Regions from separate parts of the Pseudocitrobacter cyperus genome, predicted to be linked through region 1. Evidence: predicted binding sites of a transcription regulator. Region 1 holds the regulator's gene; each other region holds the start of a gene.
The links. The regulator PurR, encoded in region 1, represses purine synthesis genes. The targets are predictions, from matches to a motif close to CANGCAAACGTTTGCNTG.
Positions count from the first base shown of each region.

Region 2: the regulator PurR is predicted to act here: its motif matches at 1,571-1,588, upstream of purE (5-(carboxyamino)imidazole ribonucleotide mutase).
Region 3: the regulator PurR is predicted to act here: its motif matches at 2,067-2,084, upstream of tusA (sulfurtransferase TusA).
Region 4: the regulator PurR is predicted to act here: its motif matches at 2,279-2,296, upstream of VSR74_RS05120 (amino acid aminotransferase).

Region 1 is NZ_JAYMYY010000001.1:341,380-345,580, forward strand. It holds gene punC (purine nucleoside transporter PunC) at 1-798, opposite strand, end outside; gene punR (DNA-binding transcriptional activator PunR) at 907-1,839, shown strand; gene purR (HTH-type transcriptional repressor PurR) at 1,836-2,861, opposite strand; gene cydH (cytochrome bd-I oxidase subunit CydH) at 3,156-3,245, shown strand; gene VSR74_RS01695 (MFS transporter) at 3,419-4,201, shown strand, end outside.
Region 2 is NZ_JAYMYY010000001.1:1,527,428-1,531,628, forward strand. It holds gene cysS (cysteine--tRNA ligase) at 1-137, opposite strand, end outside; gene ppiB (peptidylprolyl isomerase B) at 322-816, shown strand; gene lpxH (UDP-2,3-diacylglucosamine diphosphatase) at 819-1,541, shown strand; gene purE (5-(carboxyamino)imidazole ribonucleotide mutase) at 1,660-2,169, shown strand; gene purK (5-(carboxyamino)imidazole ribonucleotide synthase) at 2,166-3,233, shown strand; gene mnmH (tRNA 2-selenouridine(34) synthase MnmH) at 3,338-4,201, shown strand, end outside.
Region 3 is NZ_JAYMYY010000005.1:302,796-306,996, forward strand. It holds gene VSR74_RS17260 (MFS transporter) at 1-658, shown strand, start outside; gene VSR74_RS17265 (DcrB family lipoprotein) at 659-1,216, opposite strand; gene VSR74_RS17270 (7-cyano-7-deazaguanine/7-aminomethyl-7-deazaguanine transporter) at 1,290-1,955, opposite strand; gene tusA (sulfurtransferase TusA) at 2,144-2,389, shown strand; gene VSR74_RS17280 (TRAP transporter substrate-binding protein) at 2,575-3,558, shown strand; gene VSR74_RS17285 (TRAP transporter small permease) at 3,569-4,078, shown strand; gene VSR74_RS17290 (TRAP transporter large permease) at 4,090-4,201, shown strand, end outside.
Region 4 is NZ_JAYMYY010000001.1:1,038,810-1,043,010, reverse strand. It holds gene VSR74_RS05130 (YcbK family protein) at 1-315, shown strand, start outside; gene VSR74_RS05125 (MBL fold metallo-hydrolase) at 331-978, shown strand; gene VSR74_RS05120 (amino acid aminotransferase) at 1,024-2,214, opposite strand; gene VSR74_RS05115 (porin) at 2,401-3,483, opposite strand; gene asnS (asparagine--tRNA ligase) at 4,083-4,201, opposite strand, start outside.

The DNA of each region.
Region 1 (4,201 bases):
ATCCCATTTTTGCAGCGCCGCGCGGCAGCCGTAGCCGCCTATCAGGAAGGCGATGGTCTGCGGAACATAGCTCAGACCAATGGCTGTCGGGCTGTAACCCATGGCATTGAGGATAAATGGCGACCCGGTCAGCCAGGCAAAGAAGCTGGCGGAACAGGCGGCGTATATCAACACGTTGCCGCGGTAATCCTGACTGCGCAGCAGCTTCATAAAGGTCAGTTTGTCCGGGTTTGCGGACACTTTCGGGTGGGCGGGCTTCAGGCGCAGCGCCGGGATCATCAAAATCAGCGTAATGATAAACAGCGTGGTGAAAATAGCCTGCCACTCGAAGTGATGCAGGATCCAGCTTCCCAGCAGGGGGGCCAGTGCCGGAGAGAGGCCAACCAGCGGCATAATCGTGGCGAAAATACGGTTGATACGCTGCGCCGGATAGTAGTCTGTGACCATTGCCTGCCAGGTGACAGCCGCTGCGCAGACGCCGACCGCCTGGATAAAACGCAGCACCAGCAGTATGCTGGCATCGCGCACCCACAGCATTCCCAGGCAGCCGAAGGCGAAAATCGCCAGGCCTGTTAACAAAATCGGTTTGCGGCCATAACGGTCAGAGAGCGGCCCCCACAGCAGTTGCGCGATAGCAAATCCGGCAAGGAACAGACTCAGGCTGGCACTGACGGCAGACGCCGGTGTTTGCAAATCGCTCTGAATGGCGGCAAAGGCCGGAAGATACATATCAGTGGCCAGGAAGCCCAATACGCTCAGGCCCGCCAGCCAGACTAAAAATCCTTTCCCAGGTTGCATAAAAACGCCTTTTCTTGTGTCGGAAGAGGCTGAGAGTGTAGAGAGTGAAATCTGGCTTGTGAAACGCTAATATTTGCGGCCTGGTTTCAAAAATTTTGTAGGCAGAGCATGTGGTCTGAATATTCACTGGAAGTGGTTGATGCCGTTGCGCGTAACGGCAGCTTTAGCGGTGCGGCGAATGAACTGCACCGGGTACCTTCAGCAATCAGTTACACGGTGCGGCAACTGGAAGAGTGGCTGGCGGTTCCGCTGTTCGAACGCCGTCATCGCGATGTTGAGCTGACGCCTGCGGGGGCGTGGTTTTTGAAAGAAGGGCGTTCTGTTATCAAAAAAATGCAGATCACTCGTCAGCAGTGCCAGCAAATTGCCAATGGCTGGCGCGGTCAACTGGCCATTGCGGTTGATAATATCGTCAGGCCTGAGCGCACCCGGCAGATGATTGTCGATTTCTATCGGCACTTCAGTGATGTTGAACTGCTGGTTTATCAGGAAGTGTTCAACGGCGTCTGGGATGCGCTGGCAGATGGCCGGGTTGAGCTGGCGATTGGCGCGACGCAGGCGATCCCCGTTGGGGGGCGTTATGCCTTTCGCGATATGGGTATGCTGAGCTGGCAGTGCGTGGTGGCAAGCCAGCATCCTCTGGCGAAGATGAGCGGGCCATTTAGCGATGATACATTGCGCAACTGGCCTTCGCTGGTGCGTGAGGATACTTCGCGCTCGTTGCCAAAACGAATCACCTGGCTGCTGGATAACCAGAAACGGGTTGTGGTACCAGACTGGGGCTCTTCAGAGACCTGTTTATCCGCGGGGCTTTGCGTCGGAATGGTGCCAGAACATTTTGCGCGTCCGAAGATAGACACGGGCGAGTGGGTGGCACTGGAACTGGAAAACCCTTTTCCGGATGCGGCTTGTTGTCTGACGTGGCAGCAAAACGATACATCTGTAGCGTTAGGCTGGCTGCTGGACTATCTGGGCGACAGTGAAACGCTGAACAGCGAGTGGCTGCGAACGCCGGAAAATGGCGTTCGCAGAGAGCCTTAACGACGGTAATCGCGGAAGGGGCCGTCGGCGACGGAACGGCGCTCGATGAGGCGCGGATGGACTTCAATCGACTGCGACTCTTCGCGTTTGCTGACAATTCTGTCCATCAGCATATTAAAGGCGGTTTCCCCGAGGGAGTCTTTAGGCTGGTGGATAGTGGTCAACGCCGGCGTAAAGAAGCGAGAGTTGCGCACGTTGTCGTAACCAATCAGGGAGATATCCTGCGGGACGCGTAGTCCCATTTCATCAGCGGCGCAGAGCGCACCCATCGCCATGACATCACCACCGCAGAAAATGGCCGTCGGACGCGGATTCTGCGAGAGGATTTGCTGCATGGCGCGATAGCCGGATTCAGGCTCGAAATCACCCTGAACGATCCAGTTGGACGGCACATTAATATGCATCTCTTCCATCGCTTTCATAAAACCGGCCAGGCGGCCCGCACCGGTGTTACGCTCAAGCGGGCCGGGGATGACGCCAATTTCGCGGTGGCCACGTTCCACCAGATAACGGCCTGCCATATAGCCACCTTCGAAGGCGTTATCAATGACCGAGTCAGTAAAATCAGCTTTGGCTTCGCCCCAGTCCATCACCACCATCGGAATATTGCGATACTCTTCCAGCATCTGCAGCAGCGATTCCGGATATTCAGAACACATCACCAGCAGGCCGTCTACGCGCTTTTGCGCCATCATAGAGAGGTAAGCGCGCTGCTTCTCAAGATTGTTCCAGGCGTTGCCAAGGATCAGGGTATAGCCTTTCTGAAAACAGTTTTTCTCAACGGCTTCAATTATTTCAGCGAAGTAGGCCGCTTCACTACTGGTTGCCAACAAACCAATGGATTTGGTGTGATTGACTTTCAGACTACGGGCGACGGCGCTTGGAGAGTAGTGGAGCTCTTTGATTGCCGCCCATACCGCTTCCCGCGTATCCTCGGCGACAAAGCGCGTCTTGTTAATCACATGTGATACAGTTGTAGTGGAAACGTTTGCGCGTTTCGCTACATCTTTAATAGTTGCCATTCCATCTCACTCCAGACCCGGGCCTGCCCCCGTTCGATTAACTACGAAAACGTTTGCCTTCACTCACCCTGACGCAATGTTATGAATTGCGGTTCGCCGGGAAAACGACACAGGACGACAGGAGGGGGTCAATGGCCGATACACTTATAAATTAGCGTCGAATTTTGTCTGATCTTTGGCAAAAGTGGAAGCGCAAAATCGGTTATCGTGTGAAATCAGAGAAGATTTTTGCTATTAAGTGTGCAAAAATGATTTAACTCACTTTTGGTGTGGTGATAACAAGGAGAAAAATTGATGAGTACTGAACTGAAGATGTCAATTACCACGACGGTTATTACGCTGGCGCTGATCGTGGCGGCCGGGCTAACTGCCGTCCTGCATTAATTCATTTCGCAGGGAGAGTTCACTCTCCCTCACTTCAATTCCTCATATCGATTGTTATCACATCAGCAAAACTATTTTGCTAATTTGTACACTTCTGTTTTTTTGTGATCGATGTCATGCTTTTGCCTTCAGTTGTCACGCCGTCCAGATTTGCGGCAAACCGGAGTCATTGCATGAAAGTCAATTTTCCCTTACTGGCGTTAGCCATTGGCGCATTTGGGATTGGCACCACCGAATTTTCGCCGATGGGGCTCTTACCTGTTATCGCTGAAGGGGTTGATGTTTCAATTCCTGCCGCAGGTATGTTAATCAGCGCCTACGCTGTAGGGGTGATGGTGGGTGCGCCGCTGATGACGTTACTGCTCTCCCATCGTGCGCGGCGCAATGCCTTAATCTTCCTGATGACGATTTTCACCCTCGGCAATGTGCTCTCGGCTATCGCGCCGGATTACACCACCCTGATGCTCTCGCGCATTATTACCAGCCTCAACCATGGCGCATTCTTTGGCCTGGGCTCGGTGGTTGCGGCAAGCGTGGTGCCAAAACACAAACAAGCCAGCGCGGTCGCCACTATGTTTATGGGGCTGACGATTGCCAACATCGGCGGTGTTCCCGCAGCCACCTGGCTTGGCGAAACCATCGGCTGGCGGATGTCGTTCCTGGCAACGGCGGGTCTTGGCGTGATTTCGATAGTTAGCCTGTGGCTCTCGTTACCGCAGGGCGGGGCAGGTGAAAAACCGGATGTGAAACGCGAACTTTCGGTGCTGGTGCGCCCGCAGGTGCTTTCCGCTTTGCTGACGACGGTGCTCGGTGCGGGAGCGATGTTTACGCTCTATACCTATATTTCGCCGGTATTGCACACCATTACCGATGCATCCTCTACCTTTATCACATTGATGCTGGTGCTGATTGGCGTCGGTTTTTCTCTGGGGAACTACCTCGGCGGTAAGTTTGCC
Region 2 (4,201 bases), 1.2 Mb from region 1:
GAGACAAATGTACGCCCATGACCAATATGACAGAGGTCGTAAACGGTAATTCCACACACGTACATGCCGACTTCACCGGCGTGAATAGGCTTAAATTCCTCTTTTTGGCGGGTCATTGTATTGAAGATTTTTAGCATCGATAATTCCATATTGACGTGTGTTGTCTGAGCTTGCGCCTGAAACGGCATATTCTACCCGTAATTCAACTCTGAAGCAGCACACATTGCAAGGTGATCGAACCTCACGGTTATGCTATAACAGGCGCCTATATACGACTCGCACGCGAGTTAACGCACCACTATAACGGAACAGGATGCAGAAATGGTTACTTTCCACACTAATCACGGCGATATCGTAATCAAAACCTTTGATGACAAAGCGCCGGAAACAGTTAAAAACTTCCTGGACTACTGCCGCGAAGGTTTCTACAACAACACGATTTTCCACCGTGTCATTAATGGTTTTATGATCCAGGGCGGCGGTTTTGAGCCGGGCATGAATCAGAAAACCACCAAAGAAGCTATCAAAAACGAAGCCAACAACGGCCTGAAAAACACCCGTGGCACGCTGGCAATGGCGCGTACTCAGGCTCCGCACTCCGCAACTGCGCAGTTCTTCATCAACGTGGCTGACAACGACTTCCTGAACTTCTCCGGCGAAAGCCTGCAGGGTTGGGGCTACTGCGTATTCGCAGAAGTCGTAGAAGGCATGGACGTGGTTGATAAAATCAAAGCTGTCGCGACAGGCCGCAGCGGTATGCACCAGGACGTTCCTAAAGAAGACGTTGTTATCGAAAGCGTGACCGTCAGCGAGTAATCGTGGCGACACTCTTTATTGCAGATTTGCACCTGCAAACAGAAGAACCGGCGATCACCGCCGGTTTTCTGCGTTTTTTAGCCGGAGAGGCGCGTCGCGCCGATGCGCTCTATATTCTCGGCGACCTCTTCGAAGCGTGGATCGGCGACGACGACCCCAATCCCCTGCACCAGCAAATTGCTGCCGCGATCAAATCGCTGGTTGATTCCGGTGTGCCCTGCTATTTCATTCACGGTAATCGTGATTTTCTGGTGGGGAAACGCTTTGCCAAACAAAGTGGCATGACGCTGCTGCCGGAAGAACAACGCCTTGAATTGTACGGCCGCCCGGTGTTAATTCTGCATGGCGATACACTTTGCACCGATGATGCGGGCTATCAGGCGTTTCGCGCCAAAGTGCATACCCCCTGGATCCAGAAACTCTTCCTGATGCTGCCGCTGTTTATCCGCCAGAAAATTGCCGCCCGCATGCGTGCCGACAGCAAAGCCGCCAACCGCCATAAATCGATGGAGATTATGGATGTGAACGACCAGGCGGTGGTGGATGTAATGGAAAAGCATCACGTACAGTGGCTGATTCACGGGCATACGCATCGCCCGGATGTACATACGTTGACCGCCAACGGCGAGCCCGCGTTTCGCGTTGTGCTGGGCGCCTGGCATGTGGAAGGGTCGATGGTGAAAGTCACCGCGCAGGATGTTGAACTGATCGCTTTCCCGTTTTAATTATCGCGTAACATTCCCGTAATTCCGCCTACGCAACCGTTTTCCTTGCCTGATTTCCATGCTATTCTCTGTCGCCTACAACGTCGTGTGCAGCACACCCACAGGAGTTTTAAGACGTATGTCTTCCCGCAATAATCCGGCACGTATCGCTATCGTGATGGGGTCCAAAAGCGACTGGGCTACCATGCAGTTTGCTACCGAAATTCTTGATATCCTGAATGTTCCTCACCATGTCGAAGTGGTTTCCGCCCACCGCACACCCGATAAACTGTTCAGCTTCGCCGAAAGCGCGGAAGAGAACGGCTATCAGGTGATTATCGCGGGCGCGGGCGGCGCGGCGCATCTGCCGGGCATGATTGCGGCCAAAACCCTGGTTCCGGTGCTGGGTGTGCCGGTACAGAGCGCGGCGCTGAGCGGCGTGGACAGCCTCTACTCCATCGTCCAGATGCCACGCGGCATTCCGGTCGGTACGCTGGCGATTGGCAAAGCGGGTGCGGCAAACGCCGCCCTGCTGGCAGCGCAGATCCTCGCGCAGCACGATGCCGAATTACATCAACGCCTGGCAGACTGGCGCCGCGCGCAAACCGACGAGGTGCTGGAAAATCCTGACCCGCGGGGTGACGCATGAAACAGGTTTGCGTACTGGGCAACGGTCAGCTAGGCCGCATGCTGCGCCAGGCTGGGGAACCACTCGGTATTGCCGTCTGGCCCGTGGGGCTCGAAGCCTCGCCGGAAGCGGTGCCGTTTCAGCAGAGTGTGATCACCGCTGAAATCGAACGCTGGCCGGAAACCGCATTAACCCGCGAGCTGGCGCTGCATCCGGCATTTGTTAACCGCGACGTGTTCCCGATCATTGCCGATCGCCTGACGCAAAAGCAGTTGTTCGACAAACTCAGCCTGCCGACCGCACCGTGGCAACTGCTGGCCGAACAGAGTGAATGGCCAGCCATCTTTGAACGTCTGGGCGAACTGGCTATCGTTAAGCGCCGCACCGGCGGCTACGATGGCCGTGGTCAGTGGCGTCTGCGTGCCGATGAGACCACCCAGTTGCCAACTGAGTGCTACGGTGAATGTATCGTCGAGCAAGGTATTAACTTCTCGGGCGAAGTCTCGCTGGTGGGCGCGCGCGCGCATAACGGTAGCACCGTGTTCTATCCGCTGACCCATAACCTGCATCAGGACGGCATTTTACGCATGAGCGTGGCTTTCCCGCAGGCAAATGCACAACAGCAGAATCAGGCTGAAAGCATGCTGTCGGCGATCATGCACGAGTTAAACTACGTTGGCGTAATGGCGATGGAGTGTTTTATTACCCCTGGCGGATTACTGATTAACGAACTGGCGCCGCGCGTACACAACAGCGGGCACTGGACGCAAAATGGCGCCACCATCAGTCAGTTTGAGCTGCATCTGCGCGCCATTACCGATCTGCCGCTGCCGCCGCCGATGGTTAACAGCCCGTCGGTGATGGTCAACCTGATTGGCAGCGACCTGAACTATGACTGGCTGAAACTGCCGCTGGTGCATCTGCACTGGTACGATAAAGAGGTTCGCCCGGGCCGCAAGGTGGGGCATCTCAACCTGAACGACAGCGATAACGGGCGGCTTTGCGCGACCCTTGAAGCCCTCACACCTCTGCTGCCGGCCGAATACGCCAGCGGAATAAGCTGGGCGCAGTCGAAACTGGTTTAAGCCGTCTGTGCCGGGGAATGCATCTTCCCCTTCCCCGGCCCCCTCTGTGAAGCGTAGAATCCCGTCCGTATTACCTCTCCGATTGATTAAAGAAGGATTTGCCCATGAATAATGGGACGGACTACCGGGCCATTCTGACTTCCGGTACCCCCATCATTGACGTTCGCGCCCCCGTTGAGTTTGCCCAGGGCTCCCTGCCCGGTGCAATCAATTTACCGCTGATGAATGACGATGAGCGCGCCGCCGTCGGCACCTGCTATAAACGTCAGGGGCCGGATGCCGCGCTGGCGCTGGGTCATCAACTGGTCAGTGGCGAAACCCGCGAGCAACGCATCCGCGGCTGGCTCGACGCCTGCTCCAGCGCTGAACACGGTTATCTCTGCTGCGCCCGCGGCGGCCAACGTTCGCATATCGTTCAGGCATGGCTGGAAGAGCGCGGCACCACTTATCCCCTGATTGAAGGGGGTTACAAAGCACTGCGTCAGGCCGCGATCCAGGCCACGGAAGCGCTGGTTCAGCATCCCATCGTGCTGATTGGCGGCTGTACGGGTAATGGCAAAACGCCGCTGGTACGCAAGCAGCCTTTTGGCATCGATCTCGAAGGGCTTGCTCATCACCGGGGCTCCTCTTTTGGCAGAACCCTTGATGCCCAGCATCCGCAGGCGACCTTTGAAAATCACCTCGCCTGTGCGCTGCTACAGCGCAGCCATGGCCAGGAGACGCTGCGCTGGGTGCTGGAAGATGAAGGCTTTATGATTGGCTCTAACCACCTGCCGGAATGCCTGCGCGAAAGAATGGTGCAATCGCCTATCGCCGTGGTGGAAGATCCCTTTGCAGTTCGTCTGGAACGCCTACGGGAAGAGTATTTCACACATATGCATCAGGCGTTTATGGCCGCCTTTGGTGAAGAGCAGGGTTGGCAGGAATACAGCGAATATCTGCATCACGGCTTGTTCGCCATCCGCCGA
Region 3 (4,201 bases), on a different contig from region 1:
CGTCGCGGCACTGGCGGTGATTTGTGCCCTGCCGCGCGCGGAAGTGAAAGCGGCGAAAGGCAAAGTGATGTCGTTTCGCGCGGTGCTGGGGCGCGTCTGGCCTTACGGTATGGCGCTGGCGTTGGCCTCTGCGGGCTTTGGCGTTATCGCAACCTTCATCACGCTGTTTTATGACGCCAAAGGCTGGGATGGCGCGGCGTTCGCGCTGACGCTCTTTAGCTGTGCATTCGTTGGTACGCGTTTGCTGTTCCCCAACGGCATCAACCGCCTGGGCGGGCTGAACGTGGCGATGATCTGCTTTACGGTTGAGATTATCGGCTTGCTGTTGGTGGGCTTTGCGGTGACGCCGCTGGTGGCGAAAATCAGCACCTTCTTTGCGGGGGCAGGCTTCTCGCTGGTTTTCCCGGCACTTGGCGTGGTGGCGGTGAAAGCGGTACCGCAGCAGAATCAGGGCTCGGCGCTGGCGACCTACACGGTGTTTATGGATCTCTCGCTCGGTATTACCGGGCCGCTTGCCGGGCTGATGATGGCATGGATGGGCGTGTCGACCATTTATCTGGCCGCTGCGGGTTTAGTGGCGATAGCGTTGCTGCTGGGCTGGCGGTTAAAAAAACGGCCTCCGGTTGAACAACCGAAGGCCGCGTCGTCATCAGACTAATTAGTTGATAACGATAGTATTGATAATGTTCTCAGCGGCAGCCTGCGCCTGCTGCTGATTGTCTGCCGGCAGGGTCACTTGCATGGTCAGCAATTTGCCGTCGATTTTACCAAGAATAACCGAAGAGTAAGCGGTCTGGCCTTTGGCGGAGATGATGCTGTCGAGCTGTTGCAGCGTATGACCTTTCACCTCGATGGATTTATTGGTCACCACCTGCAACTGCGGGTCGCGGTTGCGCTGCTGCTCTTCCAGGCGTTTTGCCATCACGCCCAGATCTTCGCTGGTGTTGTCGCCCACGATAACGATAACGGCTTTCTGCCCGGTCGCATCGGAGTAGACATGCATATTATTGCTCTGAGTACCCATTTTGCCGCTCTGGTCGGTCATATCCGCGGGCAATGAGAAGCTCAGCTTGCCATCCAGCAGGCTCACAGGCTGCCCGGAGGTGTTGCTCTCTGCCGCCGCACCCTGCTCCGGAGCTTTGGTATCGCTGTTGTCACAGGCTGCCAGCCCGGCAACCAGCAGGCCAATACCAACGTATTTCACCAATTTGCGCATTGACTTCTTCCTTTCGATAAACGGCCATTAACGGCTCATTCACCCATCTTATCACAACTCGGAAAACGAACCTTTAACCTGGCTGCATTGCTGACAAATCAGATTTGTCTGCCAGCCTTTTCATCAGCATATTTAACAGCACGCCGTACATCGGCAGGAAGAAGAGAATGCTGATCAGCACCTTAAAGCAGTAATCGACCAGTGCAATTTCCACCCAGTGCTGCGCCATGAACGGGTCGGTGCTGCGCCAGAAGGCGATGAAAAAGAAGGCCAGCGTGTCGCTGATATTACCGAACAGCGTTGAGGCGGTCGGCGCCAACCACCAGTGACGGCTCTGACGCAGACGGTTAAAGACGTGAACGTCGAGGATCTGCCCCAGCGCATAGGCCATAAAGCTGGCGGCGGCGATACGGGCGACAAACAGATTGAAGCTTGCCAGCGCGCCAAAACCTTGCCACTCACCCATATAAAAAAGTGATGAAACCGCGTAGGAGACTATCAGCGCCGGGATCATGACCGCAAAGACGATGCGTCGCGCCAGCGGTGCGCCAAAGATCCGCACGGTGAGGTCGGTGGCGAGGAAAATAAACGGAAAGCTGAATGCGCCCCAGGTGGTGTGGAAACCAAAAACTGAGACTGGCAGTTGCACCAGATAGTTACTGGAGATAATAACCAGTAAATGAAACAGCGATAGCCAAACCAGCGCATGCTTGCGCTGTGCGGATGTAAAGAGAGTCATATTGTACCTTTTTAGTGTTTGGGGTGAGGGAACCCAATAAAACGATTTGCCCTTTTTGAACCAAGGTGGCGAATAATACTGCTTCCACATTGCTTTGCAATGGTTGTTTTTCACGCAATCGTTAACCTGACTTGCGTCACAAAAATGCAGGCGTAAACTAGGGGCGATTTTTCCACAGTGAGACCAAAATGACCGATCTGTTCGCCAGCCCAAACCATACCCTGGACGCCCTCGGCCTCCGCTGCCCGGAGCCGGTGATGATGGTGCGCAAAACCGTGCGCACGATGCCCGTGGGCGAAACGCTGCTGATTATTGCCGATGACCCGGCGACCACCCGCGATATCCCCGGTTTCTGCACGTTCATGGAACATGAACTGATTGCCAAAGAGACGGACGCTCTGCCATATCGCTATCTGCTGCGTAAATCCCACTGATTTTATCAGGGCAGATTTTGTGATCTGCCCTGAAATATCGTTATCACATCGTTAAAATCGCGTTTCGAAATTGTTTCTTTTGTGAGTTATCTCACCGCCCGCCTTGCACTTCCCGTCTAGTTTTTAAGCGTAAAAATAAAACAACGTTTTATCTCTTATCTCAAAGATACCGCTGGAGCTGACCGATGAAGATGACTGTTAAGCCATTCGTGGCCGCTTTTTGCCTCTCAACCGCCGCCCTCTTTTTTACCACACATGCCTCAGCGCAGGTGATCAAGGCCGCTGATGTTCATCCGGAAGGCTATCCCAACGTGGTGGCGGTGCAGCATATGGGGGAGAAACTCAAACAGCAAACCGATGACAAGCTGGAGATTAAAGTTTTCCCCGGCGGGGTACTGGGCGATGAGAAGCAGATGATCGAGCAGGCGCAAATGGGGGCGATTGACATGATCCGCGTGTCGATGGCGCCGGTGGCGGCAATTCTGCCCGATATCGAAGTCTTTACCTTGCCCTACGTGTTTCGCGATGAAGATCATATGCATAAGGTGATCGACGGCGAGATTGGCAAGCAGATTGGCGACAAGCTCACCAATAACCCGAAATCACGGCTGGTCTTCCTGGGCTGGATGGATTCCGGTACGCGTAACCTCATTACCAAAGAACCGGTGCTGAAGGCGGAAGATCTTAAGGGCATGAAGATCCGCGTACAGGGCAGTCCGGTTGCGCTGGCGACGTTAAAAGACATGGGCGCGAACTCCGTCGCCATGGGCGTCAGCGAAGTCTACAGCGGCCTGCAAACGGGGGTGATTGACGGCGCAGAGAATAATCCACCGACGTTTATCGCCCATAACTACCTGCCCGTCGCCAAAAACTATACCCTGAGCGGCCATTTTATCACCCCGGAAATGCTGCTTTACTCGAAAGTGAAGTGGGACAAACTGAGCGCGGACGATCAGCAAAAAATCATCACTCTGGCTCGTGAAGCGCAGCTTGAGCAGCGTGAGCTGTGGAAAGCCTACAACGAACAAGCGCTGACGAAGATGAAAGCGGGCGGTGTGCAGTTCCACGAAATCGACAAAACCTTCTTCGTTCAGGCTACGGAGCCGGTGCGCAAAGCCTATGGCGAGAAGCATCAGGATCTGATGAAAGCCATTGCCGATGTCCAGTAACGGAGGCCCTATGTCTGAACGCTTTTCGTGGGTAATGGACAGGCTCTATATGCTGTCGATGTGGGTGGCGGGGGTATCGCTGCTGGTGATGACTATTGTGATTCCGGTGGGGATATTTTCCCGCTACGTGCTTAATCGGGGTGAGTCCTGGCCGGAGCCGGTCGCCATTATCTGCATGGTGACTTTTACCTTTATCGGCGCGGCGGTCGGCTACCGCGCCGGGTCGCATATCGCTGTCAATATGCTCACCGACCGGCTGCCCGCCCCGTTGCAAAAGGTTGCGGCGCGGCTGGTGGATCTGCTGATGCTGCTCGTTACCGCCGTTATGTTCTGGTACAGCTTCTGGCTCTGCGTTGAACTCTGGGAGCAACCCGTTGCTGAATTTCCGGTAATGACCTCTGGCGAGAGCTATCTGCCGTTGCCAGTGGGTTCTGCGGTGTTAATTCTGTTTGTGATTGAGCGCCTGCTATTCGGTTCGCAGGAACACCGCCCGGTGGTGCTTGTCGGCAACCACGGTTGATGAGGTGAAAAATGGATGCGTTTATTTTGCTTTTCACCCTCGCCATTTTGTTGGCCGTGGGGATGCCCGTTGCATTTGCTGTTGGCCTGAGCGCCGTCGCCGGGGCGCTATGGATTGATTTGC
Region 4 (4,201 bases), 700 kb from region 1:
AATAAAATAACCTCTATCGACCCTTCATTATTCGATCAGCTTTATCGATTACAGGGCCTTTTAGGCTCTAATCGCCCGGTACAGTTAATCTCTGGCTATCGCGCCATTGATACGAATAATGAATTACGTGCCCATAGCCGTGGTGTAGCAAAAAACAGCTACCACACGAAAGGACGGGCGATGGATTTTCATATTGAAGGTGTTTCGTTAAGCAATATTCGCAAAGCCGCGTTATCTATGCGCGCAGGTGGTGTAGGATACTACCCACGTAGCAACTTTGTGCATATTGATACCGGGCCGGTGCGGCACTGGTAACGAAACAGGAGCCTTATGAACTATCGTATTATTCCGGTTACCGCGTTCGCGCAGAACTGTTCATTGATTTGGTGCGAGCAAACGAAACTTGCGGCGCTGGTCGATCCGGGCGGTGACGCGGAGAAAATCAAAGAGCAGGTGGAGGCCGCTGGCGTCACCCTGGTTCAGATTTTGCTCACTCACGGGCATCTTGATCACGTAGGCGCGGCGGCGGAGCTGGCTGCGCATTACGGTATTCCCGTGATTGGGCCGGAAAAAGAAGATGAGTTCTGGTTACAGGGATTACCGCAACAGAGCCGGATGTTTGGCCTTGAAGAGTGTCAGCCCCTGACGCCCGATCGCTGGCTGAATGAAGGCGAAACCGTTAGCGTGGGTAACGTGAAGTTGCAGGTGCTCCATTGTCCAGGCCATACGCCGGGGCATATCGTCTTCTTCGACGATGCGGCACGTTTGTTGATTTCCGGTGATGTTATCTTTAAAGGCGGGGTGGGGCGCAGCGATTTTCCGCGCGGCGACCATGCGCAATTGATCGACGCGATTAAACGTAAGCTGTTGCCGCTGGGCGATGACGTCACGTTTATTCCCGGTCACGGGCCGCTGTCGACGCTCGGTTATGAGCGGCTGCACAATCCGTTTTTACAGGATGAGATGCCGGTCTGGTAAATCAAAAAAAAGCCGCTTAAGCGGCTTTTTTTATCGTTTCATCGCTTATAACACGGCGACAATCGCTTCACACAGCGGAGCCATGTTATCTGGCGTCATCCCGGCGACGTTGATACGGCCAGAAGCTACCGCATACACCCCAAATTCTTCACGCAGACGCAGCACCTGATCTTTGGTCAGGCCGCTGAACGAGAACATCCCATTCTGTTTGGTGATAAAGGTGAAGTCACGGTTAGCGCCTTTCTCCTGCAGCGTGTTGACGAACAGCAGACGCATACGTTGAATGCGTTGACGCATGTCGGTCAGTTCCTGCTCCCAGATGGCGCGCAGGGCGTCATTGCTGAGAATAGTGGCGACAACGGACGCACCGTGAGCCGGTGGGTTGGAGTAGTTGGCGCGAATAACGGATTTCATCTGGCTGAAGGCGCGATCGGCGTTTTCAGCATTAGCCGTCACCAGCGTACAGGCACCGACGCGCTCATTGTACAGACCGAAGTTTTTGGAGTAGGAGCTGGCGACAATCAGCTCATCATGCAGCGCAGCGAACGCGCGCAGACCTTCAGCATCTTCTTCCAGACCCCGGGCAAAGCCCTGGTAGGCGAAGTCAAACAGCGGCAGCCAGCCTTTTTCGGCAGAGAGTTTCGCCAGTTGTTGCCACTGTTCCAGGGTTGGATCGATACCGGTTGGGTTATGACAGCAGCCGTGGAACAGAACCACATCGCCCGCCTGTGCATGGCTCAGACTGGCGATAAGGCCATCAAAATTGAGCGCATGATTCTGTGCGTCATAGTAGTCATATTCACAAACTTCCAGACCCGCAGCGTTAAAGACGCCTTTATGGTTCGGCCAGCTTGGGTTGCTTACCCAAATACGTTTTGCACTGGTGTTTTTGGCGAGGAAATCCGCCGCGACGCGAAGCGCGCCCGTACCGCCTGGCGTTTGCGCCGTGCGCGCACGTTTAGCGTTGACGATTTCACTTCCTTTACCGAACAGCAGCTCCTGAGTGCAGCGACCAAATTCCGGGATACCATCAATGCCGAGATAATTTTTGGTTGTTTCATTTTCCAGCAGATAAAGCTCTGCTTTTTTTACGCTGGTCAGAACCGGGGTTTTACCGGTTTCATCTTTGTAAACTCCAATCCCGAGGTTGATTTTGCTCGGGCGGTCATCGGCACGAAACAGATCGGCCAGACCCAGAATAGGGTCGGCAGGGGCGGCTGTAATGTTCTCAAACATGACGAGGTTCCATTTATGGGTGACTTGGAGAAATCCGCTATCAGGTTAACGGTAGATTTACAAAATGCCAACCGTTTGCAATGAAAAGCGCGAGCCTTTTCAAAAGTCGCGATTATTCACTGGCTGAAATGAGAAAAACAGGGCCGAAGCCCTGTTTCTTATGCATATAACAAAGTGGCGTACTGATTAGAACTGATACACGATACCCACTGCCGCCTGGTCGTCGGTAGACAAGCCGGTAGCCGCGGTGTATTCGTTGTCGTCCAGCAGGTTAAATTTATACGCAGCGTAGACGTTCATGTTTTTGTTGAAGTAGTACCAGGTGCCTACTTCGATATATTTCAGCAGGTCAGCAGTGCCGCCGTCGAAGCCAGGACGGGAAGCGAGGTTTTTACCTTTTGACTGAACGTAGCCAACGGAGGGACGCAGGCCGAAGTCGAACTGGTACTGAACCACTGCTTCAATGTTCTGGGTTTTGTTGGCAAAGCCTGTATCTTCCGGCGTCATGTTGTAAGTCTGGGAATACATGACCGCAGCGTAGACGTTATTTGCATCGTACTTCGCAGACGTTGCCCATGCTTCAGCTTTATCGCCGCCGGCGCTGTTAGCCTGGGTTTTCTGGTCGAGGGTACGATTGGAGTTAGCATAGCCCGCAGAAACCGCGAAACCTTCACCAAATGCCCAGGTGGCAGAGGTGCTGATGCCATCACCGTTCTGCTTCTGAATGTTGCGGTCTTCGTTTTTGCCCTGATACTGCAGCGCGAAGCTCAGACCATCGACCAGGCCGAAGAAGTCAGAGTTACGGTAGGTTGCCACACCGTTGGTACGCGCAGTCATGAAGTTATCGGTGTAGTTCCAGCCGTCGCCGCCCCATTCAACCAGCATATCGGTTGCGGATTCAACGTCGTAGATAGCGCCATAGTTACGACCGTAATCAAAAGAACCAAACTCACCGGCTTTCAGACCGGCGAAGGCCAGACGGGTTTTTGTGCCCTGGGAACCTTCAACATTGGATGCATCCATGTTGTATTCCCACTGACCGTAGCCGGTCAGTTGCTCGTTAATTTGAGTTTCCCCTTTCACACCAATACGGGCATAGGTGGTATCAGAGTTGCTGGTGTCACCATTGGTGGTCCACACATGCTCACCGACCATTTTGCCGTAAAAGTCCAGTTTGTTGCCGTTTTTGTTGTAGATTTCTGCAGCATTAGCTGCACCGGCTACCAGCAGGGCAGGGATCACCGCTGCCAGGATATTGCGCTTCATCATTATTTATTACCCTCATTAGGTTTTTTTTTATATCGACACTCGCCACTGCCGCCAATAACCTCTGTCAATAAAAATTTACAGAAACATTGATGATAGTTTGGTGTCTTTTTGTGTCTGAGAGGCATATTTCCATTCAAACTACCGTTTCGCTAGCCTGAAAGTGCTACAAATATCCTAATTAAGTAACAGAAAGAAATTATGTGTAACAAAAAGTTAAAAACAAGGAACTTTGTGAAGCAACTCAAAGTTCTGTTGGGGTTAAGGAAGTATTTAGTGAAATAGTAGATATCTATATGAATTTCTTATCTTTAATTGTGTTGTTGGTTGTTTATTGCTCGTGTTGGTGTAAATGTGAGCTGCCAAAGATGTTAAAATTAAGTATCAGAGCGCCGATGATTTCGCTTAAAAATAATGCTATCGACTCAGGTATTTCTAAAATCCATAAGAAATTGCACGTTTTTTGTGCATAAACGTTAACAGAAATGTGATGTAACAAACTACGTAGCGTAGGGGGTTGATCCTTAAGGTAATTGACGAAGATTTACGTTAAGGGCACAAAAAAGGCCAGTGTATGCTGGCCTTGATGCGAGTGCGGAGCGTTAGAAGCTGGCGTTACGCGGCGTTCTTGGGAATGCAATCACGTCACGGACGTTTTGTACGCCAGTCACGTAGGCAATCAGACGTTCGAAGCCCAGACCGAAGCCAGAGTGAGGAACGG